One region of the Halopseudomonas litoralis genome, then DNA from elsewhere that is predicted to be linked to it. Evidence: riboswitches for the same ligand, from Rfam matches in the RefSeq annotation. Region 1 holds a riboswitch; the other holds the start of a gene.
The links. A riboswitch is a leader RNA that binds a small molecule or an ion and turns the genes downstream of it on or off. The one in region 1 is predicted to bind thiamine pyrophosphate.

Region 1 (15,880 bases):
GAGCGTCCGCTGGTGTTGCATGGCCAGCAGCTGTATCTGCGGCGTTATTGGCATTATGAACGGCAAGTGTTGGCGGCGCTCGGGCGACGGTTGCGGGCTCGACCGGCCTTGCCATCGGGATTGCCGCAGGGGCTGGAGCGGCTGTTTGCCGATAGCCGGCAGCAACCGGACTGGCAGAAACTCGCCTGCGCGCTGGCTGCCCGCGGGGCCTTCAGTATCATCACCGGCGGCCCCGGTACCGGCAAGACCACGACGGTGGTGCGTTTGCTGGCGCTGCTGCAGGAGCCGGCGGTGGTCGCCGGAAAGCCGCTGCGCATCAGGCTGGCAGCACCCACCGGCAAGGCGGCGGCGCGGCTGACCGAATCCATCGGTCGGCAGGTCGGCAGTCTGCAGGTCAGCGCAGCGGTGCGTGAACACATTCCCACCCAGGTCACTACCCTGCATCGTCTGCTGGGCAGCCGGCCGGACACCCGGCACTTCCGTCATCATGCGGGTAATCCGCTGGCGCTGGACATGCTGGTGGTGGACGAGGCGTCGATGATCGATCTGGAAATGATGGCTAACCTGCTGGCTGCATTGCCTGCCCATGCGCGCCTGGTCCTGCTGGGAGACAAGGACCAGCTGGCCTCGGTGGAAGCGGGTGCGGTACTGGGTGATCTGTGTCGTGATGCCGAGGCGGGTCGTTACAGTGAGCAAACCCAACAGTGGCTGGAGCAGGTCGGTGGTCAGTCCATTGCGGCTGCCGGACTGTTGGCTGGCGACGAGCGTCAGCATCTGCTGGCGCAGCAGACGGTAATGCTTCGCCACTCCCACCGTTTCGGCACGGACAGCGGCATCGGCGAGCTGGCGCGCAAAGTCAACCATGCCGACCCGCAGGCGGCCCGCAGGGCGTTGGGGCAGCAGTGCTATCAGGATTTGCACCAGCATATGGCAACCGGGCTGGATGACCCCAGACTGGCGTCTCTGATACTCGGCAGCGGCGCGGCCGAGGCATCGCTGCCTGGCTATGGCGATTATTTGCAGCTGCTGGCGCAGCAGCGTCCGGCAGCCGATCTGTCTGCCGAGGACCCGACCTGGGAGGAGTGGGCGGGCCATGTTCTCGCGGCCTTCGACCGCTTTCAGGTGTTGTGCGCGGTGCGCAAGGGGCCTTGGGGCGTCGAGTCGCTGAACCGGCATCTGGCCGAGCTGATGCACCGGCGCGGGTTGTTGCCTGCGGCGCAGGGTTGGTATGAAGGGCGTCCGGTACTGGTTACACGCAACGATTACGGACTGGGGCTGATGAACGGCGATATCGGTATCGCCCTGATGATCCGCGAGCGGCCACTGCACGCCGGCGAGCCGGAGCGCATGGTGCTGCGGGTAGCTTTCCCGCGTAACGACGGCAGCGGGCGCCTGCGCTTCGTGCTGCCCAGTCGGCTTACCGAGGTGGAAACCGTGTTTGCCATGACGGTGCACAAATCCCAGGGCTCGGAGTTTGCCCACGCCATGCTGGTGCTGCCGGAGGCGCGCAGTCCGCTGTTGACCAAAGAGCTGGTGTACACCGCGATTACCCGCGCCAGCCGAGACTTCACCTTGCTGGAAACCCGCCCCGGTGTATTCGAAGCGGCAGTGGCACAGCCCGTGCGGCGGGTGAGTGGGCTGGATCTGGGGAGCGAGGTCAATCCACGCGATTGAACAGGAATGCCAGCGCCGCCAGGGTAAAGCTATCTTCGATCTCGCCAGTCCTGAGCATCTGCCGTAGGTGTGGCAGGCTGATGCGATTTATGTCCTGCGCTTCATTATCGCGTTGGGCGGGCTGGCTGTTGTTGTCGATCCGGGCGAGATAGAGATCGACGGAGGATGCCAGGATGGCTGAATTGGGCTTGAGCCGGCCCAGCAGAGTCAGCTGATCTTCATTGACCTTATAACCGGTTTCTTCGGCCAGTTCTCGGCGTGCACAAGCCAGGCTGCTTTCCCCCGGCTCGCCGTAACCGCGGGGGATTTCCAGTTGCAGTCCTGGGTGGGCTTGGCGCTTGACTCGCAGCAATAGAAAATCATCATTACCGATCTGCGCCAGAACAGCTGCGCCGTTGCGGGCATTGTCTTCCACAATCCAATGAAAGTGGCCTTCCTGAACCACACGAAACCAAGGGTTTTCATACAAGGTCTTCATTTGATCTCCAAACCCATGAAACGGCGCATGCGAGGGTACATACCGAACCAGTTCTTGCGGGTCATATAGGTCTTGCCGCCATCGACCATCTTGTCTTCGATATAGCCGATGGCCTCCTCTGTCAGAAAGCGAACGATCTCGCCAGCGCCGAAGCTGGAGATGAATTCGAACACCTTCAATGGATATTGGATCAATTCAATCTCTCGGCGCATCGACTTGAAACCGATGCTGGCATCCAAAATCACTTCGGGGACGCCGGTCAGATAACGGATGTCGTCCTGCAAGAAACCTTCGTTGGGGATAGCGAACAGCGAATTGTAGGCAGGATCAATGATTTCCGCCCGAAAACGAGGGAAAGTCCCCATGCCCCTTGAACCGAAGAAATTCTGCGTGTGGCTGTACCACTCGGAGCGTGAAATGGCCTTATCTGCGCCCAACAGAAACAGATTGTAATCACCATCACTCTCGAAATAATGTTGTGCACAGGCCGGGTCCGCCAGCCGGGTGAAGACTTCGTTGCGTAGACTTTCCCTGACCAGAGACAGGTCCTCTGTCACCGGACGGACTTCGTGCAGCACTTTCTGCAATGCTGCGATGCGGTCGCGCATTCGCTGCTGCTGGTAGCGGTCCAATGCATCCTTACGTGGGGCGCCTGGCAAGCTGGAGAGAATGAAGCTGCCAGGCAGGGCGTGGTAATACTCTTCCAGATTGGAGTGCTGCGCCATGCCGAACCCACGAATCACCAGCTTGCCGCTACCTTCCTCGTTCAGGTATGTGACGACATTCGTCTGTCCTATGACCGGTGCGATATCGAGATTGTCGATCAGCGCATTGGGCGACAGCACCACGCCATCGGCGAAGGCCAGGCCGGTGAGAAAGCGTTTGCGCAGTTCATCGCCATCCAGCGCGCGAACCGAATCGCAGTTGGACAGCAATAGTTTTTCCTTGAACAGCATTCAAATCGGTCTCCCTTCAACAATACGCGCCATAATATGGCAGCGAACAGCTGCCTGGCGATTAAAATGAAGATCGGGAACGTTTGCTCGCAGCTTCGATCAAGGCCTGAAACAGACGACGTTGGCGGCGTACCAGCAGCAGAAACTCCGGATGCCACTGCACCCCGATCAGGAAGGGGTGCTCCGGGTCTTCGATGGCCTGGATGATGCCGTCGAGATCGCGCCCGCTGACCTGCAGTTGCTGGCCGAGCTGATTGATGGCTTGATTGTGCAGGCTGTTGATCTGCGCCCGCTCGGTGCCAAACAGGTCTGCCAGTCGACTGCCGGGTACGATGTCCAGAGTTTTCAACGGTAGAACGGTACGACGGTTGGAGGTTCTGCGGCGCTGGGAGCGCAGCTCCTGATACAGATTGCCACCGCGGCGCGCATTGAGCAATTGCGCGCCGCGACAGATACCCAGCAGAGGCAGCTGGTGTACCAGGGCGTCATCTATGATCGCCGCTTCCAGCGCGTCACGCTCGGGATCATATTTGGGTACCGCTTCTGGCTCGGCGGTATATAACACCGGGTCGATATCATGCCCGCCGGTGATGACGACGCCGTCATACTGGTGTTGTTGCCAGGTATCACCCGGGCGTAGCTGCAAGGGTTTGCCGCCATACCAGCGAATGGCGCAAGCAACCAGGAAGCGTGGCCCGAAGGCACCTCGTTGTGGGCCGGTCACCGCGATGATCGGAGGCTCGTTCACTCCTCGTTCAGCCATTGACGCTCCACTTGGGTTTTCCAGCGATCCAACAAACGCCCCAGACCCTGATCCAGGTGCTGCCCATAGGCTCTGCAGCAGGCATTCAGGCGCTCGGTGTCGTCCGCCAGGGACTCGACTTGCAACCAGTCATGCCAGGCGCCGCCGATGCCCCAGCCAGGTTGATCGACCAAGCTGTTGGGCAGCCGGTAGTGCAGCGCTGGCCGCGCCTTGATCAGTGGGTCTGCGGTGGCCGCCCGAACTTGCTGCTCATTCAGATGCTTGAACAATGGCAGCATATCCAGCGCACGATTGCGGGTCGGGTTGGCCCGCAGATAATCGGCAATCAGTTGCTGCTGGTCGGGCCAGTAGTGCGGGTCGATCACTTGTCTGATATAGACTGGCGGAAACGGCTCGGCGAAAGCCGTCAGACGTCGCGTCAGGTTGATTCTGGCGCGCTGGGCGAGCCAGTCGTACAGACAAAGAAAAGCCTTGAGATAGGTTGTAATGGTGTCGGTCTGAAGATCCGGCAGGTCGGGATTGAACTGCATGCCGAAGGCGCTGATAACGCTGCCGGAGGTGCCCTGGGCGCCGGCTATCCGCAGCAGGGCGATGATATCGTCGAACTCGCCGAGGCGGGACATGGGCAGCGGGGGGCTGACCAGCTCCAGTGGGACGACATCGGTGGTGGCCCATTTGATCAGGTCTTCCACCGAGGTGCGCAGTTCATCCCCCAGGTCGTTTTCCAAGCGTTGCTCGCGACCCATTTCCCGCAGCAGGGTGAAGTCCAGTTCAATGCGCCATTCTCCGGCGGGGTCGCCCAGCAGCGTGCGTTCATAGCGGCTGACCGTCTGGCTGCGCAGCTTCAGGTAACGACTGCAGATAGCGGTCAGGCGGTCGATATCCAGCCCACTCATTTCCAGCTCTACACCGACGCGTCGCATATCACCGGTGTCGGTATGACTGCGCGCCGGCAGCATGAGTGGCGGGGAGGGCGTGGTCATGCGCTGGCCCGTTGTCTGAATAAAGCCCTGTCATGTAACGGCATCAGCACTGCGGGGGTAGCCTCAAACAAGATCTGGCGTGATAGAATCGGTCTGCTCCGTTCTGGCTGTCTCGCCCGGAACGTCATCCGGTCGGGTTGTTTCCTGCCTCCATGGCAGTTGTCCTCAGAAATGACCGCGACCGACGACAGCCAGACTGTCAGCTTCCAGTTGTCGTTTGAAACGGAGCCAAAAGGATATTTCCGGGCCAGGGTGATCTGACATCTGCATCCATAACTCCCGTGCGCTGCCGATTGGCGTGGTTGTGCGGTGTTGACTCAGGCCTGAACAAATTTGACCTGTATGAACTCAAGGCTAGCCGCTGATAGCGTCATCGTCCATCCGATGCCGCCCGGCGAACAACAGAGTTTTATTTAATTTCCGGTAGGTTAACTATGAGCAAGAATGCTGCGTTCCGTGAAATCGAACGCAAACTGGCTGAAAACCTGGCGCAACTTGATGCCAGGAAGAAAACCGAACATTTGCGCGAAGAGCGCGCATTCGGTGATGAACTCAAGGCTCTGATGAAAAGCTATCGGCTGTCCGCACCGGATGTGCTGGCCATCCTCCATTCGGCGCCCAAAGCGCACTGAACATCTCGTTCGCTCCTCCGGCTTAGTTGCACTGCCATCTCCAGGACGGCGAAACCACTGCGAGGATAGCGGTCTTGTAATGGTATTCGGCGTTGCCTGCTGTAGTCATGAGCTCTGTTTCGTTATTGTTGTCATGAGAGCAGAGCTTCAGGCATTGCTGAGCGCCGCGTTTGCCGGAAACAGACGAGTGAGACACCTATCGATTTTTACACCGCGCCCGGTTGGGTTATCATGCGCTGCTTTTTCGGCAACCTTTCATACAAGCGACTAAGGTTAATGCTGAGTCAGCGTTATCCATGCCTACGGGCATCTCCGGCGACGTTTGTTTGCCGCCCTTCAGTGTGCTGCTGAATACTGACATGCAAGGAGTAATTCCATGGGAACTCAGCCCACGAACGAGAATCTGCCGCAGGCGCCAGCCTCCAGTGCGGATGGTATTCCGCCGCCGTCCGGTGAAACCAATCTGATCGATACCGATTATGTCGTTGGGCAGGACAACTTTTCCGGGCAGGTGAGCATCAGCCTGGATATCCATAGCAAGGTATTCCTGATCTCGGCGGGCGCCATTCTGCTGTTCGTATTATTGACCCTTGCATTGCAGGGCCAAGCAGAGGCGGTGTTCAGTAGTTTGCGGGGTTGGGTGACCGGCAAGATGGACTGGTTCTTCCTCGGCGCCGCTAACATCTTTGTAGTGTTGTGCCTGGCGCTGATTGTCTCTCCACTGGGGAAGGTGCGTATCGGGGGCAAGGAGGCGACGCCGGATTATACCTATTTCGGTTGGTTCTCGATGCTGTTCGCCGCCGGCATGGGCATTGGCCTGATGTTTTATGGGGTGGCTGAACCCCTGGGGCATTTCACCGCAGCCTACGATGGCGTCGTAGTGGGAGCGGATGGTGTGCGGACCGACTGGGCGCCTCTTGGCGGCGCCGCCGGAAATGCTGAGGAGGCGATGCGCCTGGGCATGGCCGCGACCATTTTCCACTGGGGGCTGCATCCTTGGGCCATCTACGCGATCGTCGCGCTGTCGCTGGCAATTTTTTCCTACAACAAGGGATTGCCGCTGAGTGTGCGCTCGATTTTCTATCCGCTGCTGGGGGAGCGAATCTGGGGCTGGCCAGGGCATGTTGTGGATATTCTTGCGGTTTTCGCAATCATGTTCGGTCTGGTGACGTCCCTGGGTATCGGCGCGCAGCAGGCAAGCGCTGGTATGGAGCACTTGTTCAATATTCCAACCACCAGCCTGACCATGGTGCTGTTGATTCTTGCCATTACCGCAGTGGCCTTGTGGTCTGTTGTCGCTGGGGTAGAAAAGGGTGTACAGCAATTATCCAAAATCAATCTGATGCTGGCGCTGTTGCTGCTGGTATTTGTGATCGTGGTAGGACCGACGCTGGCAATTTTCAAAGGTTTGTTCAGCAACCTGGGAGCCTATGTCAGCTATCTGCCAGCGTTGGCCAACCCGGTTGGCCGCGAGGATGTTAACTTCGTTCAGGGCTGGACGGCCTTTTACTGGGCCTGGTGGATCAGTTGGTCGCCCTTTGTGGGCATGTTCATCGCCCGCGTCAGCCGAGGCAGGACAGTGCGCGAGTTTCTTGTCTCGGTTATGCTGGTACCCTCTCTGGTGTCGGTGCTGTGGATGACCTCCTTTGGCGGTGGAGCAATTAATCAGGTAATCGCGGAGGGTTTCACAGGTGTGCAGGAAGCAGCTCTTGAGTTGCAGCTGTTCACCATGCTCAGTCAGTTGCCGCTATCGGCGATTACCTCCTTCATCGGCATAGTCCTGGTCATCATGTTTTTCATCACATCGTCGGACTCCGGCTCGCTGGTGATCGATACGGTTACTGCCGGCGGTAAGGTTAACGCCCCAGTGGGGCAGCGGGTCTTCTGGGCTATTATTGAGGGGGTACTGGCTATCGCATTGCTGCTCGGCGGTGGTCTGGTAGCCTTGCAGGCGATGGCGGTGTCAACCGGCCTGCCGTTTACCCTGGTGCTGCTGGCCGGGTGTGTGGCGGTGGTCAAGGGATTGATGAGCGAGCCGCGCTAGCGGCTCAGCACCATAGATCACCCAGGCGTTGCTGTGACGAGAAGTGTGTCGCCACTTGCGCCTGAAACAGTTCTGCCGTGGCCAGAGCATCAGTCAGGGCGTGATGCGCCTGGTACAGCGGCAGGCCGTAGCGGGTGCGACTGTCGGCCAGTCGAATCGAGATCGGCTGCCTGCCCAGCACGCGCAGCAGCCAGCCGGGCTGGCGCTGTGGATGCAACCGGGCTTCCAGTTCCATGGTGTCGATCATGGGAAACAGCAGACCTTCCTGCAACTCGTGGCGCACCGCCTCATCAATGAAGCTGCGTTCGATATGGCGGTAATGCGCGACTACGACCTTGCCTGCCAACTGCTCCAGTAGCTGTTCCAGCACCGCTACGAAGCGGGGTGCCTGGCGGATTTCCGAATGAGTGATGCGATGAAAGGCAACCGACTCCTCGACCAGTCGTCCATGGGGCCGCACCACTTGATACCAGGCCCGGGAGCAATCCGCGCGCCGAAGGGTGAAAGGCAGCATGCCGATACTGACGATGGCGTGGCGGCGGGCATCCAGTCCGGTAGTCTCGATATCGAGCGCAATCAGCGGGACATCTTCCAGAGGTGTATCGGCTGCCGGCCAGTTGGACTGATAGAAACGTGCCAGTCGGGGATCGCGCGTGCTGCGTGCCAAGCCTGCCATCTGTTGCTGCCAATCGGATACCGCTGCTGGCGCCCGACTCATAATGGGCGGGTCACACGCAGTGCAGGATAGCGATAACGCAAAAACTTCTGTGCATTGCTGAGAATCTGGAACGCATCCTTGAGCCCGTGACGTTCTGCGGCAGAGACGTTCTCAGGCTCGATGTTGTTGTCCGGCTCACGGCCCTGCTGGATATCCAGCGCCTGATGACGAATCCGGGACATCGATAGAAGCTCCAGGGCATAGCGCAAGCGGTCGATGGATTCGGGCGGCATCAGCTTGGTGGCGGCGATGGCATCCAGCCGCTCGAATGAGTTCTGTTCCCGGGAGCCGCAGGCCAGAGCATGCACGCGGATCAGATCGGTCAGCGGTGCCGTGCCGCGGCGCTTGATATTGATGACATTGTTCTGCTCGCCATCCTTCTCCATGACAAAGGTACGGAAGAAGCCCAGCGGTGGAGTACGGTTGAGCGCATTGCGCGCCATCAGTGCGAGAAACTGCTCATTGCGGCTGGCCTTCTCAGCAATAACGTCCTTCAGCTGCTCGGCAAAGTCGGCCTCGCCGGCGACCGCAGCCAGATCGAAGAAGATATTGCTGTGCAGTAGGGTTTCCGGGTTCGGCTGTTCGATCCAGCGGCTGAAATAGCGCTTCCAGACCTTCAGTGGCTGACGCCATTGCTGGTTGGTAGCCATGATCTTGCCCTTGCAGTACGTATAACCGCAGGCCGCCAGCCCGTCACTGACAAATGACGCCAGCTGCAGAAAATAGGCATCATGTTGTTCTGGATCGAAGCTGTCATCAAGCACCAGGGCATTGTCCTGATCAGTGACGATCAGTTGCTCATCGCGGGCCATCGAGCCCATGACCATAAAGCAATAGGGTATGGGTGGCGGTCCCAGTTGAGTTTCGCCAAGTTCCAGCAAACGCTGAATGAAGCTGCGCCCGACGCTCGACAGGGTGCTGCCGATCATGTGTGAATTGAGGTCGTCCCCGGCCATGCGTACAAAGGTTGCGCGTACATCCGGCAGCAGCGCCTGCAGTTCTGCCACGGACTGCCGGTTGCTGACAGTGTTGACCAGATACAGGCTGCTCTGCGACTCGTACTTGATGATATCCGCCAGGGTGATCACGCCCACCGGACGCTGGCGATGCATCACCGGCAGGTGATGGATGTTATGCCGCAGCATGCATAACGTAGCCTCGAATACCGAGTCATCGAGCTGCAGGGTAATGGGCTCGGGCGACATCGCCGCGCTCAATGGCGTGTCCGCAGACAGGCCTTCTGCAATCACGCGGGTTCGGAAATCCCGGTCGGTGATAATGCCGACCATCCGTTGCTGGCGCGGATCGGTATGGCTGTGGGGGTCGACAATAATAAGCGCGGAAGCACCCTGTTCCGTCATCAGTACCGCTGCCTGCTGGATGCTGGCATCCATTGGCAAGGTGGCCGGCAGCCTGCTGAGTAATTTGCGCACCTTGATATTGACCGATTCGCTGGCTTGCGAATCCGCCGCCGATTTGAGCCGTGATTGGCCTTCGGTATCTACAAAATCGGAAAAGTTGTCATGCTGCTCGCATAACTGATGGAACAGCGCTGATGGAATGAAATAGATCAGCGTGTCTTCAATGGCCTGCGCCGGAAAACGCACCCGATTGCCGCGCAGCAACCCCGCCTGGGCAAAAATATCACCCTCGGTGAGGCGGTTGTATAGCTCGCCGTTGCGCCGGTGGATATCCACCGCGCCACTGCGGATGTAATGCAGGTCGGCCACCGGCTGATCATGTTCAAGTATGTGGCTACCTGATTTGAAGTAACCGACCTGCACCTGCCGGGCAATGCCATCCAGTACCTCGTCCGGCAGCTCGTCAAACGGCGCAAACCGACTCAAGTGGTCACGTATCTCGATCAGTTCAACCTGCATGACGGACTCCGAACGGGCTTGAAGGGGATAGTGTAATACTTCCCGCTGGCTTCTACTCGGACGGCGTCAACTTCAGCAGCTGACCGTCACCTCCGCGCATGCCATCCTCCAGCAGCCAGATCGCGCCATCTGGGCCTTGTTCCACCTCGCGGATGCGCTTCTGCATATCGAACCGTTCGGCTTCGTGTGCCTTTTCACCATCAAATTCCACGCGCACCAGGGACAAGGAGGACATGCCGCCAATGAAACCGCTGCCTTGCCAATCCGCAAACAGCTCACCGTCGTAGATGATGAAGCCGGCGGGTGAGATCACGGGTGTCCAGGTGATGGCCGGTGTCTTGAATTCGGGGCGGGTGTCATGATCCGGAATCGAAGTGCCGTCGTAATGATTGCCGTTGGATACCAGTGGGTAACCATAGTTGGCGCCTTTCTCGATCAGATTGAGTTCATCACCACCTTCCGGACCCATCTCATGCGCCCAGAGCTTGCCGCTGCTATCGAATGCCATACCCAGAATATTACGGTGCCCCAGGGACCAGACCTGCGCTGCTATCTCGCCCTGATCGGTAAAGGGGTTATCCTCAGGGACGCTGCCATCATCATTGAGCCGCACCACCTTGCCCAGGTTGGAGTTCATGTCCTGCGATGGATCAAAGGCCTGACGCTCGCTGGAGCTAATCCACAGCATGCCGTCACTGTCGAAGGCCAGGCGGTGACCAAAATGCCCATTGCCGCTCAGCTTTGGCGTCTGCCGCCAGATCACATCAAGGTCTTCAAGTTTGCCGCTGCCTTCGTCGTCCAGTACCAGCCGGGCGCGCGCAACGGCGGCGCCGGCACCGCCGTCACCGGCCTCGGCATAGCTGAGGTAAATGTGTTGATTGGTTTCGAACTGTGGGTGCAGCAACACATCGCCAAGCCCGCCCTGACCTGCATGCACCACCTCCGGCACGCCGCCGATGGTGCCACTGCGCTCGCCGGCAAGATCGTGCAGACGTAGTGTGCCGGCCATTTCGGTTACCAGCAGGCGGCCATCAGGCAGAAAGGTCATGGCCCAGGGAGAGTCGAACTGGGTCACTTCGCTCACGCTGAAGGGGAGTGCATCGGTTCCGGGGTCGGCGGTCGGTTGCCCCGCAGCCGCCTGCTCAGCGGACTCTTTTTCCGCGCTGCTGGCTTCTGCAGAGGACTGGTCGTGGGCGCGGGTATTGGACTCGGATTCGGTGACCGTTGGCGTCGGAGCATCGGTCTGCTTGTCCGGGGTCGCCGAATTGTCGCAGCCAGCCAACAGGCCGAGCGTGGCGAGGAAGATCAATGAATGCCGGTAAGGGACCATGACTGCTCCTGTGTGGTTACGGGAGGGGATCCATCATCCTGGAGCGATGACTGAAGATTTAAGTGTGCCGATACCACAATATAGATCGCTGTTCGCGTTTGGCAAACTGGCCGGCAGGTACGGTGCGCGGTGGTCTGATCCATGCTGCTTCTCGATAACCACAGCACCACTCGGAATTGAAGTTCGACGAGGGTGGCTGCTCACCCATCCAGTTTTCGTACCCGCTGCGCCAGTATTGAAAAATCAAAGAGGGTTCCTGCAGGTAAAAGCAGCAGTATCAGCGACACGGCGATGGGCACCAGTGATGCCAGCAGGAAAGCTTCCAGCAGGTAAGTAAGGGGCGCGCCCGGTGCCGGAAATACCATCAGTCCAGTTACCAGGCCTGCGAAGGTACTTAGCGCAGCGTTGTAGCTTTGATAGCGGGCGTTGTAGAAACCGAAGAACACGGGGAAGGCTGCTGCGCAGCACAGTAGATCGGCCAACAGAAACAGGTAGAGCACGCTGTAGCCCTGGGATGCCGCCACGAGCACCGGTATCGACAGCAGCACAATCAGCCAGCGCGATAGCGATAGCAGGTTGTGATTGCTCAGCTTCGGCAGCAGCCTGCGCAGATCCACCACCATGATGCTGGATAAGCCGCTGATGGTAGAGTCGGCGCTGCTCATAATCAGCGCCAGGCCGAACGGCAGCAGGCCGATGGCAAACCACACCGGGACCTCGGCCAGCAGCACACTGAACAATGCCACCGAGCCATCGCCGGGCAAGCCCAGCCCGACAAACGCCAGGCCAAACAGACCCATGATGAAAATGATGGGAAAGCTCAGCAGACCGCTGATGATAAAACCGTTGCGGATAACCTTGTTATCGCGGGCGGCGAAAATACGCTGCCAGGTGCCCTGGTAAAACAGTCCGGTCAGTACCACCGCGATAAAGAATGTCAGACCAGATTTCAGACCGTTGATATCTAGCGGGTTCAGCAAGTGCGGCGCGTTTTCCTGCAGGCCCTCCAGTGCCGGCGCAAGGCCGCCGGCGGCTTGCCAGCCAAAGACGATCAGCAACGCCAGAAAGGGCAGGATTACCAGCATTTGCACTCGGTCGGTAAAAATGGTGACCCGTAGACCGCCATACAAGGTATATAGCAGCGTGGCGCCCATCACGATGCTGGCGGTCAGCCACAGAGGGACCGGTGCCAGCAAGGACACCATTTTGGCGATGGCGGTCAGGCCTGCGGTCAGACTGATGAACAGGTAAAACAGCATGATCACCAACACAAAAGCGTACATCACCCGGCCATAGCGGCCGAGCACAAACTCGGTCAGCGTGTGGCCTTCGGGCATCAGCGAGCGAAGGCGTTGGCCCAGCGGAATCATGATCAGCCGTGGTGCTAGTGCGCCCAAAGCGTAGCCGGTCACAGCGCCAATACCGCCCCAGGTAGCGGCCTGTGCCGGGCCAAACAGAATCCAGGTGCCCATGGTGGTGGCCAGCAATGTTAGTAGCGTGGCGGAGCTGTTCTGGCTGTTACGGGCTACCAGGAAATCGTCCAGCTTGTCCTGTTTGCGGCGGGCGTATATCAGGCCGGGTATGGCGAACAGAGCAGAGAACAGAGTCAGCCACGCAAGGGCGGTAAAGGGGCTTAACATCGGTGGTCTTCCTTGCCGTGGCAGGCGCAGGTGAAATCGCCAAAAGATGGCGTAGCACCCGGACAGCGGCAAAGAAGAAGGTGCACACAGGACGCGTAGAGCAGGCGTTTCCTTCCCTTCGCCGGCATTATCCGGATCAGGTTCGAAGGGTTACCGCATCAGATGCGGAGTCTCAGCCATCGCAATGGCACCCCCAGGAGTGACCGAAGAGTAGGGAGCCGAAGCCTGCTTGTCAATTGCAGCCATTGGATTACATATTCATGATGGGACTGTGCTATGTTTCCGTCTCGACACGGGGTGTCCTGGATTGCAGGACTGAGAACACACCCGTTGAACCTGATCCAGTTCGTACTGGCGAAGGGATGTCAGCCGCCGGCCTGAGGCCGCATCTGCCTATTCATACCTTCGCCTCAGTCATGAGGTGTCTATGCAATCATCCACTCGTCTTGATCAACAACTGGTGCTGGTTACCGGTGCTGCCCGCGGTTTGGGTGAACACCTGGTGCGCGCATTTCTGCGCGAAGGTGCCAGCGTGGTGATCAACTACCGTAACAGCGCCGCGGCAGCGCACAGGCTGGCCGGAGAACACTCTGCTCGTGCGCTGGCAGTGCAGGCTGACGTGACCGACCGCGCCGCGGTGCAGGCGATGTTCGCCCAGGCCCGGCAGCATTTCGGGTTCCCGGTGACCACAGTGATCAACAATGCGCTGCCGGATTTTTCATTCAACGGTGATGCCCGGGCGAATGCAGAGCAGTTGTCCTGGGACAGTCTGAACCAGCAGTTTGCCGGTGTGGTGGGTGGAGCGTTGAACACTACCCAGGCAGCGCTGGCCGGCATGCGCGAACTGGGGTTTGGCCGCATTGTGAACGTGGGTACCAATCTGTTCCAGAATCCGGTGGTGCCATACCACGATTACACGGCGGGCAAAGCGGCGTTGCTGTCCCTGACCCGCACCCTGTCGCAGGATCTGGGGCCGGATAACATCACCGTGAATATGGTGTCAGGTGGCTTGCTGCGCACCACTGACGCGTCTTCTGCTACGCCTGAAGCCGTGTTTGATTTTATCGCGGCCAGTACGCCACTGCGGCGAGTAACCACGCCGGCGGAATTTGCCGATGCCATCCTGTTTTTTGCCTCGCCGTGGGCTCGTTCGGTGACCGGTCAGAACCTGGTGGTCGACGGTGGACTGGTGAAAAACTGATGGCGAACTTACATTCACGCCGACGGATGATGCACCTTAACTTGTTTCTGATGGGCTGCGGCCATCACCGCGCCGCATGGCGCCATCCGCAGTCCGCGGTGGAGCAATTGGGTGATATACGCTATTACGAACGCCTGGCGCAAACCGCCGAACGTGGCAAGCTGGACGCGGTGTTTTTTGCCGACAGCAACTCGACAGGTGATGTGTCGGACGGCAGTTGGTGGTATCTGGAACCGCTTACCGCCATTGCCGCCATGAGTCGGGCAACGGAGAAAATCGGCTTTATCAGTACTGTCTCCAGTACGTTCTACACCCCCTTTCATGCCGCCCGGCTGGTAGCATCGCTGGATCACATCTCTGGCGGCCGCATTGGCTGGAATGTGGTCACCTCAATGTTTGACGTGGAAGCCCGGAACCACGGTTATGAATCCATGCCCGGCCATGCCGAACGTTACCGTCGCGCCGACGAGTTTGTGCAGGCCGTGCTGGGCTTGTGGGACTCTTGGGGTGATGACGCTCTGAAGTTTGATCGACAGGGTCATTACGCCGACCCGGCTAAAGTGCAGCCTGTTAACCATCGAGGGGAGTTTTTTCGGGTGGACGGGCCGCTGAACGTCCCGCGTCCGGTGCAGGGCCATCCGGTGCTTTTTCAGGCCGGCGCCTCGGAGCCCGGGCGCGAGCTCGCGGCCAGATGCGCCGAGGCCATCTACGCGGTGGCTTACGATTTGCCCGCGGCGCAAAACTACTACCGCGATATCAAGCGACGGGTAAAAGCGGCTGGCCGTGAGGTTGACGTGCCCATCATGCCTGGGCTGGTCACCTACGTTGCAGCCACCGAGGAGGAGGCATTCAGAAAGCAGCGAGAGTTGGATGAGTTGCTGCCCGCCGATGCATCCTTGCGCCAGTTGGCGACGTTTATTGGCCAGGACTGTTCAGCCTGGGAGCTGGACGCGCCGATACCTGCGTTACCGCCACTGTCCGAGTTCAGCGGGCCGCAAGGGCGCTACAGCACAATTCTGCGCATCATTGAAACCGAACAACCCACGCTGCGCCAATTGCTGGGCCGGTTGGCAGCGGGCGGGGGCCATTGCACCATGGTAGGTACGCCGCAGCAGATCGCGGACAGGATGGAGCACTGGTTTAACAACGAAGGTGCTGACGGGTTCAACCTCATGCCACCATCGCTGCCTGCGGGCATTGAAGATTTTATCGAGCAGGTGGTCCCGGAGTTGCAGCGTCGGGGGTTGTTCCGTACCGCCTATGAGAGCTGTACTCTGCGCGAGCATCTAGGCTTGGCGCGCCCAGATAAGTCCTGAGCACGGGCAGGTCGTCGCAATCGAATCGGCGACTGTTATTGGCTTGCCTGGCGATGTCGACCAAGCACAGGAACGCATCACTTTAGCGACGTGGCACAGGGTGGCATAGCGCCAAGACTTCCCTCGCAGAGCTGCGGCGCGGCCTTCGGACCCAGGCTCAGTCTCAGGGTCAAAGTCGGGCGAGTACTGGCGATGAGAGGGTGAAATGTGGTTGGGAACGACCAATTCAGGCAGCAGGCAAAGTCTGCACCAGTATGCGGTGAAT
Region 2 (15,880 bases), 1.5 Mb from region 1:
TTGATGAGCAGGTCCCGGTGCTGCTGGAGACCGCACGATTACTGGAACAATGGACACAAGCCAGCCCTGACAGCACTGAGATTCCCCGCGCCATCGGCACACTGCGCTATCGGCTGGGCGATATGGAAGAGGAGCGGTTGGCGTTTCCCTACAACCTGTGGATGTGGCAGCGAGCGCATGATTTCTTCAATGGCCTGGGTACCGATGACAGGGAGGCTGTTGATACCCTGCTGACCGATGAGCAGATCCAAGCTCTGAGTGCGCCGCTGACTATTCGAGTACAGCGGAGAGGGAACAGGCTGGAGCGGCAGCAGTAGCATGCTGCCCGGTGCCAGACTGCTGGCACCGGGCATTCGGGGAATAAGCAGATACTCCGAAGATCAGTCCGCCTTACTGATCAGAACCCTTCCCGATCCCGGAATCCCAGCAGATAGAGAATACCGTCCAGCCCCAAGGTGGAAATTGCCTGTTTGGCAGACTGTTTCACCAGCGGCTTGGCGCGGAAGGCCACACCCAATCCGGCAATGGACAGCATCGGCAGGTCATTGGCACCATCGCCTACGGCGATGGTCTGCTCCAGGCTGATGCCTTCGCGCTGCGCCAACTCGCGCAGCAGGTCGGCCTTGCGCTGGCCGTCGACGATGGGCTCCAGCACCTCACCGGTCACCAGACCATTCTCGGTCGGCAACGCGTTGGCGTAGACGTAGTCGATACCCAGACGCTTCTGCAGGTCTTCCGCGAAATAGCTGAAGCCGCCGGATAGAATGGCCGTCTTGTAGCCCAACCGCCGCAGTTGTGCGATCAGGGTTTCCGCGCCCTCGGTCAGGCGCAGCGCTTGGCCGATCTCTTCCAGTACGCTCACCGGCAAACCTTTGAGCAACGCCATACGCTCACGGAAACTGGCCTTGAAATCCAGTTCACCGCGCATCGCCCGCTCGGTAATCTCTGCCACCTGGTCACCCACGCCAGCGGCCTTGGCCAATTCATCGATCACTTCAGCGTCAATCAAGGTGGAGTCCATATCGAACACCACCAGACGACGATTACGGCGGAAGACGCTGTCCTGCTGGAAGGCGATATCGACGTTGAGTTCCTGGGAGATCGCCAGAAATTCTGTACGCAGCGCAGCGGGATCAGCTGGTTCACCCCGCACCGAGAACTCGATACAGCCCTTACCCTGATCCCCGGGCATACCTTCGGGGATCCGTTCGGACAGCCGGTCAATGTGATCGATATTCAGCCCGTAGCGGGCGGTGATCTCACTGACCCGGGCGATGTGTTCGGCGGTAACCCGGCGCGCCAGCAGGGTGACGATATGCCGAGGCTTGCCCTGCCCCGTCACCCAGCGGCTGTACTCTTCGGCGCTGACCGGTGTGAAGCGCACTTGCTGGTCCAGCTCATAGCCGCGGAACAAAACGTCTTTCAGTACGTCTGAAAGACCATCCTCACCCGCTATTTCAACCAGGATGCCAAACGACAGTGTGTCATGGATAACAGCCTGCCCGATGTCAAGAATATTGACGTTCGCCCGCGCCAGAATGCCGGTAATGGCCGCCGTCAGGCCGGGGCGATCGGGACCGGTAATGTTGATCAGGACAATTTCCTTCAAGACGCCGCTCCAGTCAGAAAACAAAGTCAGCTATTCTACCCGCAAATGTCCGGCTCATCACAGCTGCCGCCTTCTTCCGGCTGCGGCTACTGGCTATACTAGGGGCTGTCGACCTTTCAGGCTGCCGCTTCTGCCCTCTATTCATCAATCGAGACCATTTTGAATCACACACCGAATTCATCCGATAATCTGTTTCTGCGTGGTCATGCATCATTGCGCAGCAAGCACCTGAAGCTGCCCGGGGCACTGATGCTGTTGGCGCTCACCCCGCTATTGCTGATGTTTTTACTGGTGCTCTGGTTCGGCCAGTTCCAGTTGCAGCGCGATATTGCCACGCAGGCAGATCAGACCGGCAGTGAACTGGCGCGGCAGATAGGGACGTTGATTGCAGATCCGCTGGCAGCAAACGACACGCTGAGTCTGAATATCATTCTGGCCCAGTGGGCACAAAGCCCGATGGTTGCTCATATCAGTCTGACGTCAGCCGAAAACCGCATCGTCGCCGAGGCAGGCCGCAAACCGTCAGCCGACAATCTGGCGCCAGGCCAGGGCCGCTTTGTTGCTGCCGTGCACTTTCAGGATGAGCTCATCGGTCAATTGCATCTCAGTCTCTCCCGCGCGCCCTTCACCGCGCCCTCGGGCAGTCTGGTGCAGAGTCTGCTGTGGAGCCTGGCGCTATTGGCCATCGTCGCCGGCCTGATTGCCTGGCGGCTGGGGGCAGGCATGCGCCGTGTTCTTGCGGGACTTGGTAACTGGTATGGCGACACCGGCATTGCCCCGCCAGGCATACGCCGATCCGACGAGCTGGGTGACCTGGCCAGACGGCTGGCCGAGCGGCGCATCACCGACCTGCCGCCCTTGCCGGAGCCTGAACCAGAGCCTGAGCCCGACCCCGAAGTGATTGACGAAATGCTCAATGACGTGCTGCTGGACGATCCATCTTCAACCGCGGAGCCGGACAGCCTTGCCGATGAAAACATCGAGCCGCTGATCGAGAGTCAGGCGGAAGGCGAAGCCGAAGAGCCCGAGATCGACAGCCCGGTAGCGGCTACCGACACGCCAGTGACAGGCCCTCTGGCCACAGCCGACATCGCCGCGATAGTTGACGAGCATCTGGCCGAGCTGCCGGAGCCCCCCACCCCGCTGGCGCCAGCCAGCACTGTTCTGGCAATCCGTCTGGGTAATCAACATACGCTGCATCGACTGCCGAGACCGCGCCTGCTCGGCCTGCTGGAGCGATATCGCGAGCAGCTGGACCAGGTCAGCCGCGCCTGTGGCGGCCAGCTGCATACCTTGCTGGACGGCACCAGTCTGATCTTCTTTCATCCGCAGCAAGCTGATCAGCTTGGCGACGCGCTTTTCTGTGGTGAGCTGATGCGCGTGCTGGGTCATGAACTGCAGATCCAGATTGCCGACACCGGCGTTGCCCTGCATGTGCAGATCGCCCTGTGCCATACACCCTGCCAGGACATCGCACCGGATGAAATGCAGGAGCGATCCCCGGACTGCGCGCAGATGCTGGAGCGCATGCAGCACAGCCGCAATCTCTTGCTGCTGGATGCCGAGCTGGCGACCAGCGGCTTGCTCAACGACAAGGTGGTGGTACGGAGATTAGCAAGCCAGTCAGGGGTTTATTGCGTAGAGCGTCTGAAGGAGCCTTACCAGAGCCAGCTGGAGCGGCATCTGGAACTATTGAGTAATCAGTAGACCCTCACGCAGCTCCTCACGCAGAGCATAGAGGTCTGCGTGAGGAGCTGCGTCGGAGCGGTCTGAGGCTGGCAATGAAGTCAGGCCCCGCCTTCCACCGTCAGCGCATCCACCTTCTGAAAACCACGCGGCAGCTTGTTGCCCCGTCGGCCACGCTCACCGCGATAGTGTTCCAGGTCCGCCGGTTTCAGGGTCAGGGTGCGCTTGCCTGCAGTGAACACCACACTCGCACCTTCCGGCAGCACAGCGAGCGCCAGCAGGTACTCCTCGCGGGTTCTCACCCGTGCCGAAGGAACGGACAGAATCTTGTTGCCCTTGCCTTTGGACAGCTGCGGCAGGTCCTTCAACGGGAATACCAGCAGGCGACCTTCGTTGGAGATAGCGACAACCTGATCACTGTCTCGCTGATTGACCGGCACCGGCGCGATGACTTTGCCACCCTCGGGCAGACTGAGCAGCCCCTTGCCGTTCTTATTCTTGGCCTGCAGATCCGCGCCCTGCACCACGAAACCGTAGCCCGCGTCGGAGGCCAACAGATACAGCTGCTGATCTTCCGGCAGCAGCACCCCAACAAACTCGGCACCTGGCGGCGGACTGAAGCGCCCGGTCAACGGCTCGCCCTGTCCGCGCGCAGACGGCAGGGTGTGTGCCGTCAGGGAATAGCTACGCCCGGTTGAATCGAGGAATACCGCCTGCTGATTGGAGCGTCCGCTGGCCTGGGCAAGGAAGCTGTCTCCGGCCTTGTAGGACAAGCCCGCACCATCAACATCATGGCCCTTGGCACAACGCACCCAGCCCTTTTCCGACATGACCACTGTGACCGGCTCCGACGGCACCAGATCGGACTCCGACAAGGCTCGTGCTTCCTGGCGCTCGACCAGCGGTGAACGGCGGTCATCGCCGTAGGTTTCCGCATCAGTGATCAATTCGCTACGCACGGTTTTACGCAGCAGTTTCTCGCTGCCGAGGATTTTCTGCAGCTTATCCCGTTCGGCCGCCAGCGCATCCTGCTCGCCACGAATCTTCATCTCTTCCAGACGCGCCAGCTGCCGCAGGCGCGTATCGAGGATGTAGTCGGCCTGCAACTCGCTCAGTTCAAAGCGCGCCATCAGTTCGGCCTTGGGGTGCTCTGCACTGCGGATGATCTCGATCACTTCATCCAGATTGAGGAAGGCCACCAGCAAGCCGTCCAACAGATGCAGTCTGGCAAGTATCTTGTCCAGCCGGAACTGCAGACGGCGACGTACCGTCGTGACACGGAAACCCAGCCATTCGCTGATCAGACTGCGCAGGTCCTTGACCGCCGGTCGGCCATCGGTACCGATCACGTTCATGTTGACCCGGTAGCTGTTCTCCAGGTCGGTGGTGGCAAACAGGTGCTGCATCAGTTCATCGGCGTCCACCCGGTTGGAGCGGGGCACGATGACAATGCGCGTGGGGTTCTCGTGATCGGACTCGTCACGCAGATCGGCAACCAGCGGCAGCTTCTTGGCCTGCATCTGCGCGGCGATCTGTTCCAGTATCCGTGCGCCGGAGACCTGATGCGGCAAGGCGGTAATGACGATGTCGCCATCCTCTCGCATCCACACCGCCCGGCAGCGAATCGAACCGCGGCCGGTGGCATACAGGTTCAGCAGGTCGCGGCGCGGGGTGATGATCTCCGCCTCGGTGGGGAAGTCCGGGCCCTGGATATGTTCCATCAGCTCGTCCAGCCCGGCGGCCGGCTCATCCAGCAGGCGCACGCAGGCGCCGGCGACTTCGCGCAGGTTATGCGGCGGAATATCGGTGGCCATGCCCACAGCGATACCCGTGGTGCCGTTGAGCAGCAGGTTCGGCAGGCGCGCCGGCAACACCATGGGTTCCTCCATGGTGCCATCGAAGTTTGGCTGCCAATCCACTGTGCCCTGGCCCAACTCGCTCAACAGCGTCTCGCTGTATCGGGTCAGGCGCGCTTCGGTGTAACGCATGGCAGCAAAGGATTTCGGGTCATCCGGCGCGCCCCAGTTGCCCTGCCCGTCCACCAGCGGGTAACGGTAGGAAAACGGCTGTGCCATCAGCACCATGGCTTCGTAGCACGCAGAATCCCCGTGCGGATGATACTTACCCAGCACATCACCCACAGTTCGCGCGGACTTCTTGTGCTTGGACAGCGCCGACAATCCCAACTCGCTCATGGCATAGACAATGCGCCGCTGCACCGGTTTGAGCCCGTCACCGATATGCGGCAACGCGCGGTCCATGATCACGTACATGGAATAATTCAGATAGGCTTCTTCGGTAAACGACGACAGTGATCGGCGCTCAACCCCTTCCATGCTCAGATCCAGACTGTCACTCATACTTGCTCTCTACATTGGCGTGTTGGCGCAAAATAAGTTCACCGCCCTGCTGACTGAAATCCAGCTGTTTCAGGGCGCTCATACCTAAAAGAACATCTTCACCGAGGATACCCGGCACTATGCCCGCGCTGACATCATGCAGACGGATATCGCCCAGTTGCAGTGTGTCGATGCGGGTACTCCAGCTCTCAGTCGGGCCGTTGGCGGTATTGACCATGACGGGTCGGCCGCGCGACAGATTCAGACGCTCGGCCAGTGATGCGGGAACGGCAACGAAGGTAGCGCCAGTATCCAGCAGAAAGGTCACCGGCTGGCCGTTGATTTGCCCAGCTGACAGGTAATGCCCGTGGCGATTGCGCTCCAGGCGCACTTCCACCGCTGTGCCGACCTGTGATGACACCGGCGACTGGTTGGGGTTGCGCTTGCGCTCCTCCAACCCGGAAAACCACTGTGCCGCCAGCCCCAGCCCGACAACCCAGGCCAGCACCAACATCACTGTTCCCAATCGCCGATCCGGCGGTGGTGCCTGGGTCATACCGGCATCAGCCCAGCACCTCGGCGAGATTGCCTTTGCTTTCCAGCCATCGCTTGCGATCCGATGCGCGCTTCTTGGCCAGCAGCATATCCATCAAGGCTTCGGTGCTGTCCATGTCATCCATGGTCAACTGCACCAGTCGACGGGTGTCCGGCGCCATGGTGGTTTCGCGCAGCTGCAGGGGATTCATTTCACCCAGGCCCTTGAATCGAGTGACCTGAATCTTGCCGCGCTTGTTTTCGGCCTCTATGCGATCCAGAATGCCGGTCTTCTCCGCATCATCCAGCGCGTAGAACACTTCCTTGCCGATATCCACCCGGTATAACGGCGGCATGGCCACAAACACATGCCCGGCCTCAACCAACTGACGGAAGTGTCTGACGAACAGGGCGCATAGCAAAGTGGCAATGTGCAGCCCGTCGGAGTCGGCATCAGCGAGAATGCATATCTTGCTATAGCGCAGCTGGGACAAGTCCGGCGAGCCGGGGTCGACGCCGATGGCGATGGCGATATTGTGTACTTCCTGGGAGGCCAGCACCTGCCCGGAATCCACCTCCCAGGTATTCAGAATCTTGCCACGCAGCGGCATGATCGCCTGGAACTCCTTGTCCCGCGCCTGCTTGGCACTGCCGCCGGCGGAATCACCCTCCACCAGAAACAGCTCCGAACGGCGGCTGTCCTGACTGGCACAATCGGCCAGCTTGCCGGGCAGTGCTGGCCCCTGGGTAACCCGCTTGCGCTCTATCTTCTTGCTGGCCTTGAGACGGCGGCTGGCATGATCGATCGCCATTTCGGCAATCTGCTGGCCGATGTCGGCGTGCTGATTCAACCACAGGCTGAACGCATCCTTGATCACCCCGGACACGAAGGAGGCTGACTCGCGCGATGACAATCGCTCCTTGGTCTGCCCGGAAAATTGCGGCTCGGCCATCTTGACCGAGAGCACGTAGCTGACCCGCTCCCAGACATCCTCCGGCGCCAGCTTGACTCCGCGCGGCAGCAGGCTGCGGAACTCGCAGAATTCACGAATGGCTTCCAGCAGCCCGGTGCGCAAACCATTGACGTGGGTGCCGCCCTGCGCCGTGGGGATCAGGTTGACGTAGCTTTCCTGCACCAGCTCGCCGCCCTCGGGTTGCCAGAACAGAGCCCAGTCGACCGCCTCCTTGCTGCCCGTCAGCGCACCGGTGAAGGGTGTTTCCGGCAGGGTAACCCATTGTGAACAGGCATCGAGCAGATAATCGCGCAGGCCATCTTCGTAATACCAGCTGGTCTTCTCGCCGGACTGGCGATCATCAAAATCGACGCGCAGACCCGGGCACAGCACCGCCTTGGCTTTGAGCAGGTGCAACAAGCGGTTGATATTGAATTTCGGGGTATCGAAATAGCTGCCGTTGGGCCAGAATTTGACGGTGGTACCGGTATTGCGCTTGCCGACCGTGCCGACAACTTCCAGCTCGTTGACCTTTTCGCCGTTCTCGAAGGCGATGAGATATTCCTGCCCATCACGCCGCACGCGCACTTCCAATCGCAGCGACAAAGCGTTGACCACGGAGATGCCGACACCATGCAGGCCGCCGGAAAACTGATAGTTCTTGCCGGAAAACTTGCCGCCGGCGTGTAGCCGCGTGAGGATCAGCTCCACCCCGGAAACCCCTTCCTCCGGATGAATGTCCACCGGCATGCCACGCCCGTCGTCGATGACCTCCAGCGCATTGTCCTGATGTAGAACGACGGTGATCGTCCGAGCATGTCCGGCCAGTGCTTCGTCGACGCTGTTGTCGATGACTTCCTGGGCCAGGTGGTTGGGACGGGTAGTGTCGGTGTACATGCCCGGGCGACGACGCACCGGGTCCAGACCGCTGAGTACTTCAATATCATCGGCGTTATAGGACGATTGGGACATATTGTCTCTGGGTTTCCTTGGTCATTCGAGGCGGGCATGGCGTCCCGCCGGGACAGATCAGCATAGTATCCTATTCATTACGACGGCAGGCTGCCAGTCGTAGGCTAGTACCCGGATCCACCTGCTTCCGGCACAAAACAGCCCGCCGGCAGGCGTGACACCGCCGTTTCGATTCGGCCATCGTTATACAGCCGCAACCAGCGATAGCCGGGTGGCTGTGTGTCTGTAGCGAAATCATCGCTGCCCACCGCGAATTGCACGCAGGTGGATGGCGCTGCCAGCAGGCGGATGTGTCCGCGCTGCTGGTCCAACTTCTGGTGGATATGCCCCCAGAGCACAACGCGCACCCGCGGGTCATCATCCAACCGTGCAAACAGCTGGTCCGCATTACCCAGCCCCAGCGGCTCCATCCACTCGCTGCCAATCGGCACTGGATGATGATGGAGGCAGACCATCACATGGCGATCTCCGGCGCTCGCCAGTGCCTCATCCAGCCGCAGAAGTTGCTGCTCATCGAGATAGCCGGCCACTGAGCCCGGCACACTTGAATCCAACAACAGGATGCGCCAGGCACCGACATCAACCCAGGCACGATTGAGATCATGCTCTCCGCCGAGTGCGGCCATGCATGCCGCGTCGTCATGGTTACCGGGTATCCAGTGACAGGGTTTGGGGATTCGCGCCACGGCGTCAATGAAGCGCTGGTAGGCCGGGACATCCCCGTCCTGAGTAATATCGCCGGTAGCCAGCACCAGATCAATGTCTGCTTGCTGCTCCAGCACCTGATCAATCACCGCATGCAGTGAGGCGAGTGTATCCAGCCCCAGCAAACGCTGGTCCGGACTGGAAAAGATATGGCTGTCAGTCAGCTGGACCACATGAATGGGTTCAGCGAAGAGAGTACTGTCGGTCGGCGGCATCTGGCCTTCTCTCAGAGGTTATTTGCCTGCCATGATCGCAATACAAATGCCGACAATCCAGTGATGAGCTGACTCAGGTGGCAGAAACTTGCGCTTGGCCACAGAATCGCGTCATCGATTGATCAGTACCGGCTGGGCGCTTTGCCCGTGACGCTGGCAATAGCCGAGCCACTCGCCGAGGAAACTGTTGAGCTGAAACTTCTCATCGGGCTGCAGCATCTGTTCATTCGGATAGGGGTAAACACCCTGGAAGCGCCGGCGGTTATAGGCGGCGACCACCTCGGCCATGCGCGCATCGTGGTACATGCGTACTTCCATGCTTGGCGGCGCAAACCAATCATGGCGTCTCTCATGCTGGAGCGTGAGCGTGGTGGTGTAACGGCAACGCTCGATGACCCGCATCACCAGACGCTGTTCCGTTTCATCTGTTGCGCTCAGCAGAATCTGCCGCTCATCCTGCACCGCCAGATCCGGCATCAGCTGATATAAACGGAAGAAGTTGGTTTCGCAGACGGCCTGCAACGAGGAAAGGTCAACCCGATAACGGCGCTTGCCCGCAACCATCATGGTTGTGGCCCCGCATTGTCGCGAAGCGCCTGTCCATGCAGTTCGAGCCACTGCAGCGCGATGATGGTAGCGGCGTTGTCCAGCCGCCCTTCGGCCATTGCCGTCAGTGCGTCTACCCGCGACCAGACACTGACGCGGATATCCTCACCCTCTACGGCCAGTCCATGCAGGCCACCCGCGCCCCGGCTGTCCACCGTGGCGCAATACAGATATACCTGTTCGTTGCTGCCACCCGGCGACGGGAAATAACGAGTGATCGGTGTCAGGCTCAACAGTGTCAGCCCGGCTTCTTCTTGCGCTTCACGATGGGCGACCTGCTCGGCCTCTTCACCATCATCAAACAGACCGGCGACCAGTTCCAGCATCCAGGGATTGGTGCTTTTTTCCAGCGCACCGACGCGCACCTGCTCGATCAGTACCACCGCATCCTGCCAGGGGTCATAGGGCAATACGCACACCGCATCCGGCCTGACAAACAACTCACGCCGCAACGCCGGCCCCCAGCCGCCAGCAAACAGTCGGTGTCGAAGGGTCAATACATCCAGTTGGTAGAAGCCTCGAAAGCCGGCTTCACGGTGGATGATTTCCACATCGTCGCGGCTGAAATCAGTCAATTGGATAAACTCTCGATTAAAAGGATCATGCCATTAACCTCGCATATCCTAACCGTGACGGGCAAGGGTTTCTCGTCGGTGGGCAGACGACACCCCGAAACACCTCAAACAGGAGGGGCGCTCGGATCGCCGCGACGGCGTCCGCAGGACGCCACCGGGCTTTGCTCAGAAGCTATCCATCAGACCTTCTGATACAACTGCGAGCCGGTCTGCCGAAACTCGGAAGACTTGGCCTTCATTCCTTCCTCCATGACCAGATCCACCGCCTCGATCCGCTGCGCGGCTGCGTACTCCCGCACTTCCTGGGTAATCTTCATCGAACAGAATTTCGGTCCGCACATGGAGCAGAAATGCGCCACTTTGGCCGACTCCTTGGGCAAAGTCTCGTCGTGGAAAGCCCGCGCGGTATCCGGGTCCAGGCCGAGGTTGAACTGGTCCTCCCAGCGGAACTCGAAGCGCGCCTTGGACAACGCATTGTCGCGGATCTGTGCTCCCGGATGCCCCTTGGCCAGATCCGCCGCGTGGGCCGCGATCTTGTAGGTAATGATCCCAGTCTTCACATCATCCCGGTTCGGCAGCCCCAGGTGTTCCTTGGGCGTGACATAGCAGAGCATGGCACAACCGAACCAGCCGATCATCGCCGCGCCAATCCCGGAAGTGATGTGGTCGTAGCCCGGCGCGATATCCGTGGTCAGCGGCCCGAGGGTATAAAATGGTGCTTCGTCACAGCATTCCAGCTGCTTGTCCATGTTCTCCTTGATCAGCTGCATGGGCACATGCCCCGGGCCTTCGATCATGCACTGTACGTCATGCTTCCAGGCGATCTTGGTCAGCTCGCCCAGGGTTTCCAGCTCGCCGAACTGGGCTGCATCGTTGGCATCGGCAATCGAGCCGGGGCGCAAGCCGTCGCCCAGCGAGAAGGACACATCGTAGGCCTTCATGATCTGGCAGATATCTTCGAAGTGGGTATAAAGGAAGTTTTCCTGGTGATGCGCCAGGCACCACTTGGCCATGATCGAGCCACCCCGGGAAACGATGCCGGTGACCCGGTTCGCCGTCATCGGCACGTAACGCAGCAAAACACCGGCGTGAATGGTGAAGTAGTCCACACCCTGTTCCGCCTGCTCGATCAGCGTGTCACGGAAGATTTCCCACGTCAGGTTCTCGGCAATGCCATCGACCTTTTCCAAGGCCTGGTAAATAGGCACAGTACCGATCGGCACCGGTGAGTTGCGGATGAGCCACTCGCGGGTTTCGTGAATATTCTTGCCGGTGGACAGATCCATCACCGTATCCGAGCCCCAGCGAATGCCCCAGGTCATCTTCTCGACTTCTTCCTCGATAGAGGAACCCAGCGCCGAGTTGCCTATATTGCCGTTGATCTTCACCAGGAAATTGCGGCCGATGATCATCGGCTCCAACTCGGTATGGTTGATATTGGCCGGGATGATTGCCCTACCACGGGCCACTTCATCACGCACAAATTCAGCGGTGATCTCGCTGGGGATACTGGCGCCAAAGCTGTGGCCCGGATGCTGATCAGCCAACAACCCGGCAGCGCGCGCCTCCTGCAGCTTCATGTTCTCGCGGATGGCAATGAACTCCATCTCCGGCGTGATGATGCCCTTGCGGGCATAGTGCATCTGGCTGACGTTACAGTCAGCTTTGGCCCGACGCGGCGTACGAAGATGGGCAAAGCGCAGATGATCCAGTGATGGATCGGCCAGACGGGCGCTGCCGAATTCCGAGGTCAGCCCCGGCAGAATCTCGGTGTCGTTGCGCTCTTCAATCCAGGCTGTACGCACATCCGGCAGGCCGGCGCGCAGATCGATCTTCACCGCCGGGTCGGTATAAGGGCCGGAGGTGTCGTACACCAATACCGGCGGGTTTTTCTCCACGCCTTTATCGGTCTGCGTATCGGCCAGACTGATCTCACGCATCGGCACGCGGATATCCGGGCGCGAACCCGTCACATAGATCTTGCGGGAATTGGGTAAAGGCTGGGTTGCAGCACCATCGGCACCAGAATTGGCGATGGCGGTATCAGGTAAACGGCTGGTCATTGTTGTGCTCCACTGTAGGAATTACAGGGAACCGAAGCGGCACGGAACACCACCCCAGAACGGGGTAATGCAGAACGGCGCATCTCGATTCCTACGCCGGTATTAACCGGATCAGGTTCAACGGGTGTCGTCTCAGCCGGCATAAAACCCCGGCACCCCGTCAAGATGAGCCTGCAGCTTAGATGTTCATGTGATGAACGGCAAGCGAGGGACCGATGAACCGCTTCGGTTGCGCTTGACCGGCGGCCTGCAGCTCTTTAGCCTTGGTGGATTGACTTCTACCTCCATGCGAAGGACCTCTGCATGCTGCGCCCCCTTTATGTCGCCATTGTGCTGGCAGGCCTGTCCGGCCCGGCCCTGGCCAAATCCGATCTGCTGACCATCTACCAGGAAGCCCTGCTCAACAGCGCCGATCTGGCTGCCGCTGAAGCTGACGCCCTCGCCCGCCAGGAAGCCCTGCCCCAGGCCCGCGCCCAGTTACTGCCCAATATCGGCCTGGGTGCCGGCCTCGCTCGGGAGTATGTCGATGTCGACGGCATGGGATCGGACGACTACTCGACGCATTACTATCAGGCCAGTCTGACGCAGCCGCTGTTTCGCGCCGACCGCTGGTTCAATTATCAGGCCGCCAAATCCCAGAGTGAACAGGCTCGCGTGGAGTTTTCCGCGACCCAGCAGCAACTGATCCTGGATGTGGCGTTGGCGTATTTCAACGTGCTGCGCGCCTCCGACAATCTGGCTACTGCCCGCGCCGAGGAAGCCGCATTCGAACGCCAGCTGGAACAGGCTCGCGAACGTTTTGAGGTCGGCCTTTCAGCCCGCACCGATGTGCTCGAAGCACTGGCCGGATTCGACACCGCCCGCGCCACGCGCATTACCGCCACCACCAATCTGGATGTGAGCTACCAGGCTCTGACCCGCCTGACCAACCGCGATCATACTGATCTGCTCGGCATGAGCCACAACCTGCCGGTTCTTGCGCCGACTCCTGCCGATATGCAGCAGTGGGTTGAGACAGCCGCAGCGCAGAACCTGTCATTGCAGGCATCGCGCCTGGCCATCGACACCGCTGGCGATACACTGCGCAGCAGCAAGGCTGGCTACGCCCCGACAGTGGACGCCTTTGTGCGTTACAACGACAGCTATGGCGGCGCCCGTCTCGGCGGCGCCGGAGCCGGCATCGGGGGCGCTGGCATTGGTGGCGATACTGAGCTGACCCAGTTCGGCGTGGAAATGACCCTGCCCTTGTTTACCGGCGGTGGCACCACGTCGCGGGTGCGCGAATCAACCTTCCGGCTGACCCAGGCCGAACAGTCCAGCGAAGCCGAGTTGCGACGCATCGTCGAGCGTACCCGCAACCTGTTCCGTACGGTTACATCAAGCGTAGAAGAAGTGGAAGCCCGGCGTCAGTCGATCATTTCATCCAAGGCCGCAGTGGATGCCACTCAGGCTGGCTATGAAGTCGGCACACGTAACGTGGTGGATGTACTGGATGCCCAGCGCAACCTGTATCGGGCGGTACGTGACTACAACGATGCCCGTTACAACTACATCATCGACAACCTGAATCTGAAGCAGGCTGCCGGCACGCTCAGTCCACAGGACCTGGAAGACCTTTCGACCTGGTTGAAAGCTGACTACGATCCGGACCGCGATTTCATCCCGCCGTTTACCCAGGAAGAAATGCAGCGCATGACCATCGGCAATCAGCCCCAGCCACCGGTGAATGAGCAGCAGAGACGGATGCGTACGTCGTTCTGATTGTGGGAAGGCAGGCTGGGACGCTCTGCGTCCCGCTGCTACAACCGCCGGGCGATACCCTGGAGGAGCCTTTCCAACGCCCCCTGATTGGCTTCAACCACCACCCGCCCCGCTTCTCCTGCAACCCGTGCCGAGGGCCGATCACTCAACCAGCCATTGACCTGCTCAGCCATGCCCTGCGCATCCGCCACTTCCACCAGCGCTCCGGCCCGCTCCAGCAACTCGCTGATCTCGGCAAAGTTGAAACGATGCGGCCCGGACAGTACAGGCAGACCAAGCGCCGCGGGTTCCAGATAATTGTGCCCACCACCTGGAATCAGTGAGCCACCGACAAAGGCCACATCGGCGCAAGCATAGAACTGCATCAGCTCACCCATGGTATCGCCCAACAACACCAGATCACTCGATGTCGGCATGTTGCCGGCACTACGCCGCACCATGCTCAGACCCGCCCCTTCTATCTGCCTGGCAACCGCATCGAAACGCTCAGGGTGGCGGGGCACCAGGATCAGCAACGCATCGGGATGTTGTTGCAGCACCTGCCGGTGCGCCGCCAGCACGACTTCGTCCTCGCCAGAGTGGGTACTGGCGGCAATCCAGACCGGACGCTCACCCCACTGAGCCCGCCACTGCGCAGCCGTGGCCAACAGCTCCGCCCCCGGCTTGAGGTCGAATTTGATGCTGCCGGTCACCGTCAACGCTGTCTGGCGCACGCCCAGCATGAGGAAACGCTCAGCCTCGGCTGCGGTCTGCGCCGCCACCCAATCCAGCGCTGCAAACATAGGCCGCACCAGCCCTGACACTCGCTGATAGCCGCGGGCCGAACGCTCGGACAAGCGGGCATTGGCCAACACGACAGGCACACCAGCCCGCCCGCACTCAGCCACCAGATTCGGCCACAATTCAGTTTCCATGATGATGGAAATGCGCGGTCGCAGCCGCCGAATGAGCCGCCGCTGCAGCCAAGGAAGGTCATAGGGCAGATAAGCATGCCCCACCTCGTCACCGAACAACTTGCGGATCTGTTCAGAGCCGGTCGGCGTCATGCAGGTAATAGTGACTGGCAGCTCCGGATGACGCTTGCGCAGCTCGCGCACCATGGGCGCTGCCGCGATCGACTCGCCCACGGACACGGCATGTACCCAGATGCCGCCGGCACGCAGGTCGCCGCTCAGGGCAAAGCGCTCGCGCCAGCGCCGCGCATAGGCTGGAGCGCGCCAGGCGCGGTACAGCAGGCGTGCCAGAATCAGCGGCAGACACAGGGTAAAGATCAGACTGTACAGAAAACGCGGCATTCCCTTCTCCAGAACCGGGTCGAGCGGCACAAACGCGGCATAGAGTAGCAGAAGTGACCTGCCCGGCTGCTAATGGCTATACTACGCGGGCAAAACCAGCCCCTTATTCTTGAAATCCGCGGAGCCCATGAGCACACCCCTGCACACCGATATCTGTATTCTGGGCGGCGGCATCGCCGGTCTCTGGCTGAACGCGCGCCTGCGGCAACAAGGGTTCAGCACCCTGCTGGTTGAGCCACATGCTCTCGGCGGCGGGCAGAGCAGCAAGTCCCAGGGCATCATCCATGGCGGTACGAAATATGCGCTGAACGGCAAGCTGACCACTGCGGCGGAAGCCATTGCCGGCATGCCCAATCGCTGGCGTGCCTGTCTGGATGGCACCGGCGAGCTTGATCTGCGGGGAGCTCGAGTGCTTTCCGCCCATCATTACCTATGGTCCCCAGGCAACCTGATCAGCAATCTGGCCGGATTCTTCGCCAGCAAAGCACTGCGCGGCCGGGTAGACAGTGTCAAAGGCAAGGAGCTTCCGTCGGTATTCAGCAACCCCGCCTTCAAGGGCAAGGTCTA

Region 2: another riboswitch for thiamine pyrophosphate. It lies ahead of thiC (phosphomethylpyrimidine synthase ThiC); the one in region 1 lies ahead of BLU11_RS18940 (sodium:solute symporter family protein).

Annotation. Positions count from the first base shown of each region.
Region 1 is NZ_LT629748.1:3,934,285-3,950,164, forward strand. Features, by position in the region: gene recD (exodeoxyribonuclease V subunit alpha) at 1-1,674, shown strand, start outside; gene BLU11_RS18895 (NUDIX hydrolase) at 1,658-2,152, opposite strand; gene BLU11_RS18900 (hypothetical protein) at 2,149-3,108, opposite strand; gene BLU11_RS18905 (gamma-glutamyl-gamma-aminobutyrate hydrolase family protein) at 3,170-3,871, opposite strand; gene BLU11_RS18910 (amidoligase family protein) at 3,853-4,854, opposite strand; gene BLU11_RS18915 (hypothetical protein) at 5,289-5,486, shown strand; gene BLU11_RS18920 (BCCT family transporter) at 5,863-7,530, shown strand; gene BLU11_RS18925 (3'-5' exonuclease) at 7,535-8,248, opposite strand; gene BLU11_RS18930 (DUF294 nucleotidyltransferase-like domain-containing protein) at 8,245-10,128, opposite strand; gene BLU11_RS18935 (PQQ-dependent sugar dehydrogenase) at 10,181-11,458, opposite strand; gene BLU11_RS18940 (sodium:solute symporter family protein) at 11,659-13,098, opposite strand; TPP riboswitch at 13,195-13,303, opposite strand; TPP riboswitch at 13,382-13,478, shown strand; gene BLU11_RS18945 (3-oxoacyl-ACP reductase) at 13,526-14,299, shown strand; gene BLU11_RS18950 (LLM class flavin-dependent oxidoreductase) at 14,299-15,615, shown strand.
Region 2 is NZ_LT629748.1:2,472,021-2,487,900, forward strand. Features, by position in the region: gene BLU11_RS11990 (glutathione S-transferase family protein) at 1-317, shown strand, start outside; gene serB (phosphoserine phosphatase SerB) at 398-1,609, opposite strand; gene BLU11_RS12000 (hypothetical protein) at 1,769-3,316, shown strand; gene parC (DNA topoisomerase IV subunit A) at 3,397-5,655, opposite strand; gene BLU11_RS12010 (retropepsin-like aspartic protease family protein) at 5,648-6,190, opposite strand; gene parE (DNA topoisomerase IV subunit B) at 6,198-8,093, opposite strand; gene cpdA (3',5'-cyclic-AMP phosphodiesterase) at 8,198-9,013, opposite strand; gene BLU11_RS12025 (DUF1249 domain-containing protein) at 9,125-9,580, opposite strand; gene BLU11_RS12030 (NUDIX domain-containing protein) at 9,577-10,194, opposite strand; gene thiC (phosphomethylpyrimidine synthase ThiC) at 10,374-12,257, opposite strand; TPP riboswitch at 12,329-12,427, opposite strand; gene BLU11_RS12040 (TolC family outer membrane protein) at 12,561-14,018, shown strand; gene waaA (lipid IV(A) 3-deoxy-D-manno-octulosonic acid transferase) at 14,057-15,313, opposite strand; gene BLU11_RS12050 (NAD(P)/FAD-dependent oxidoreductase) at 15,441-15,880, shown strand, end outside.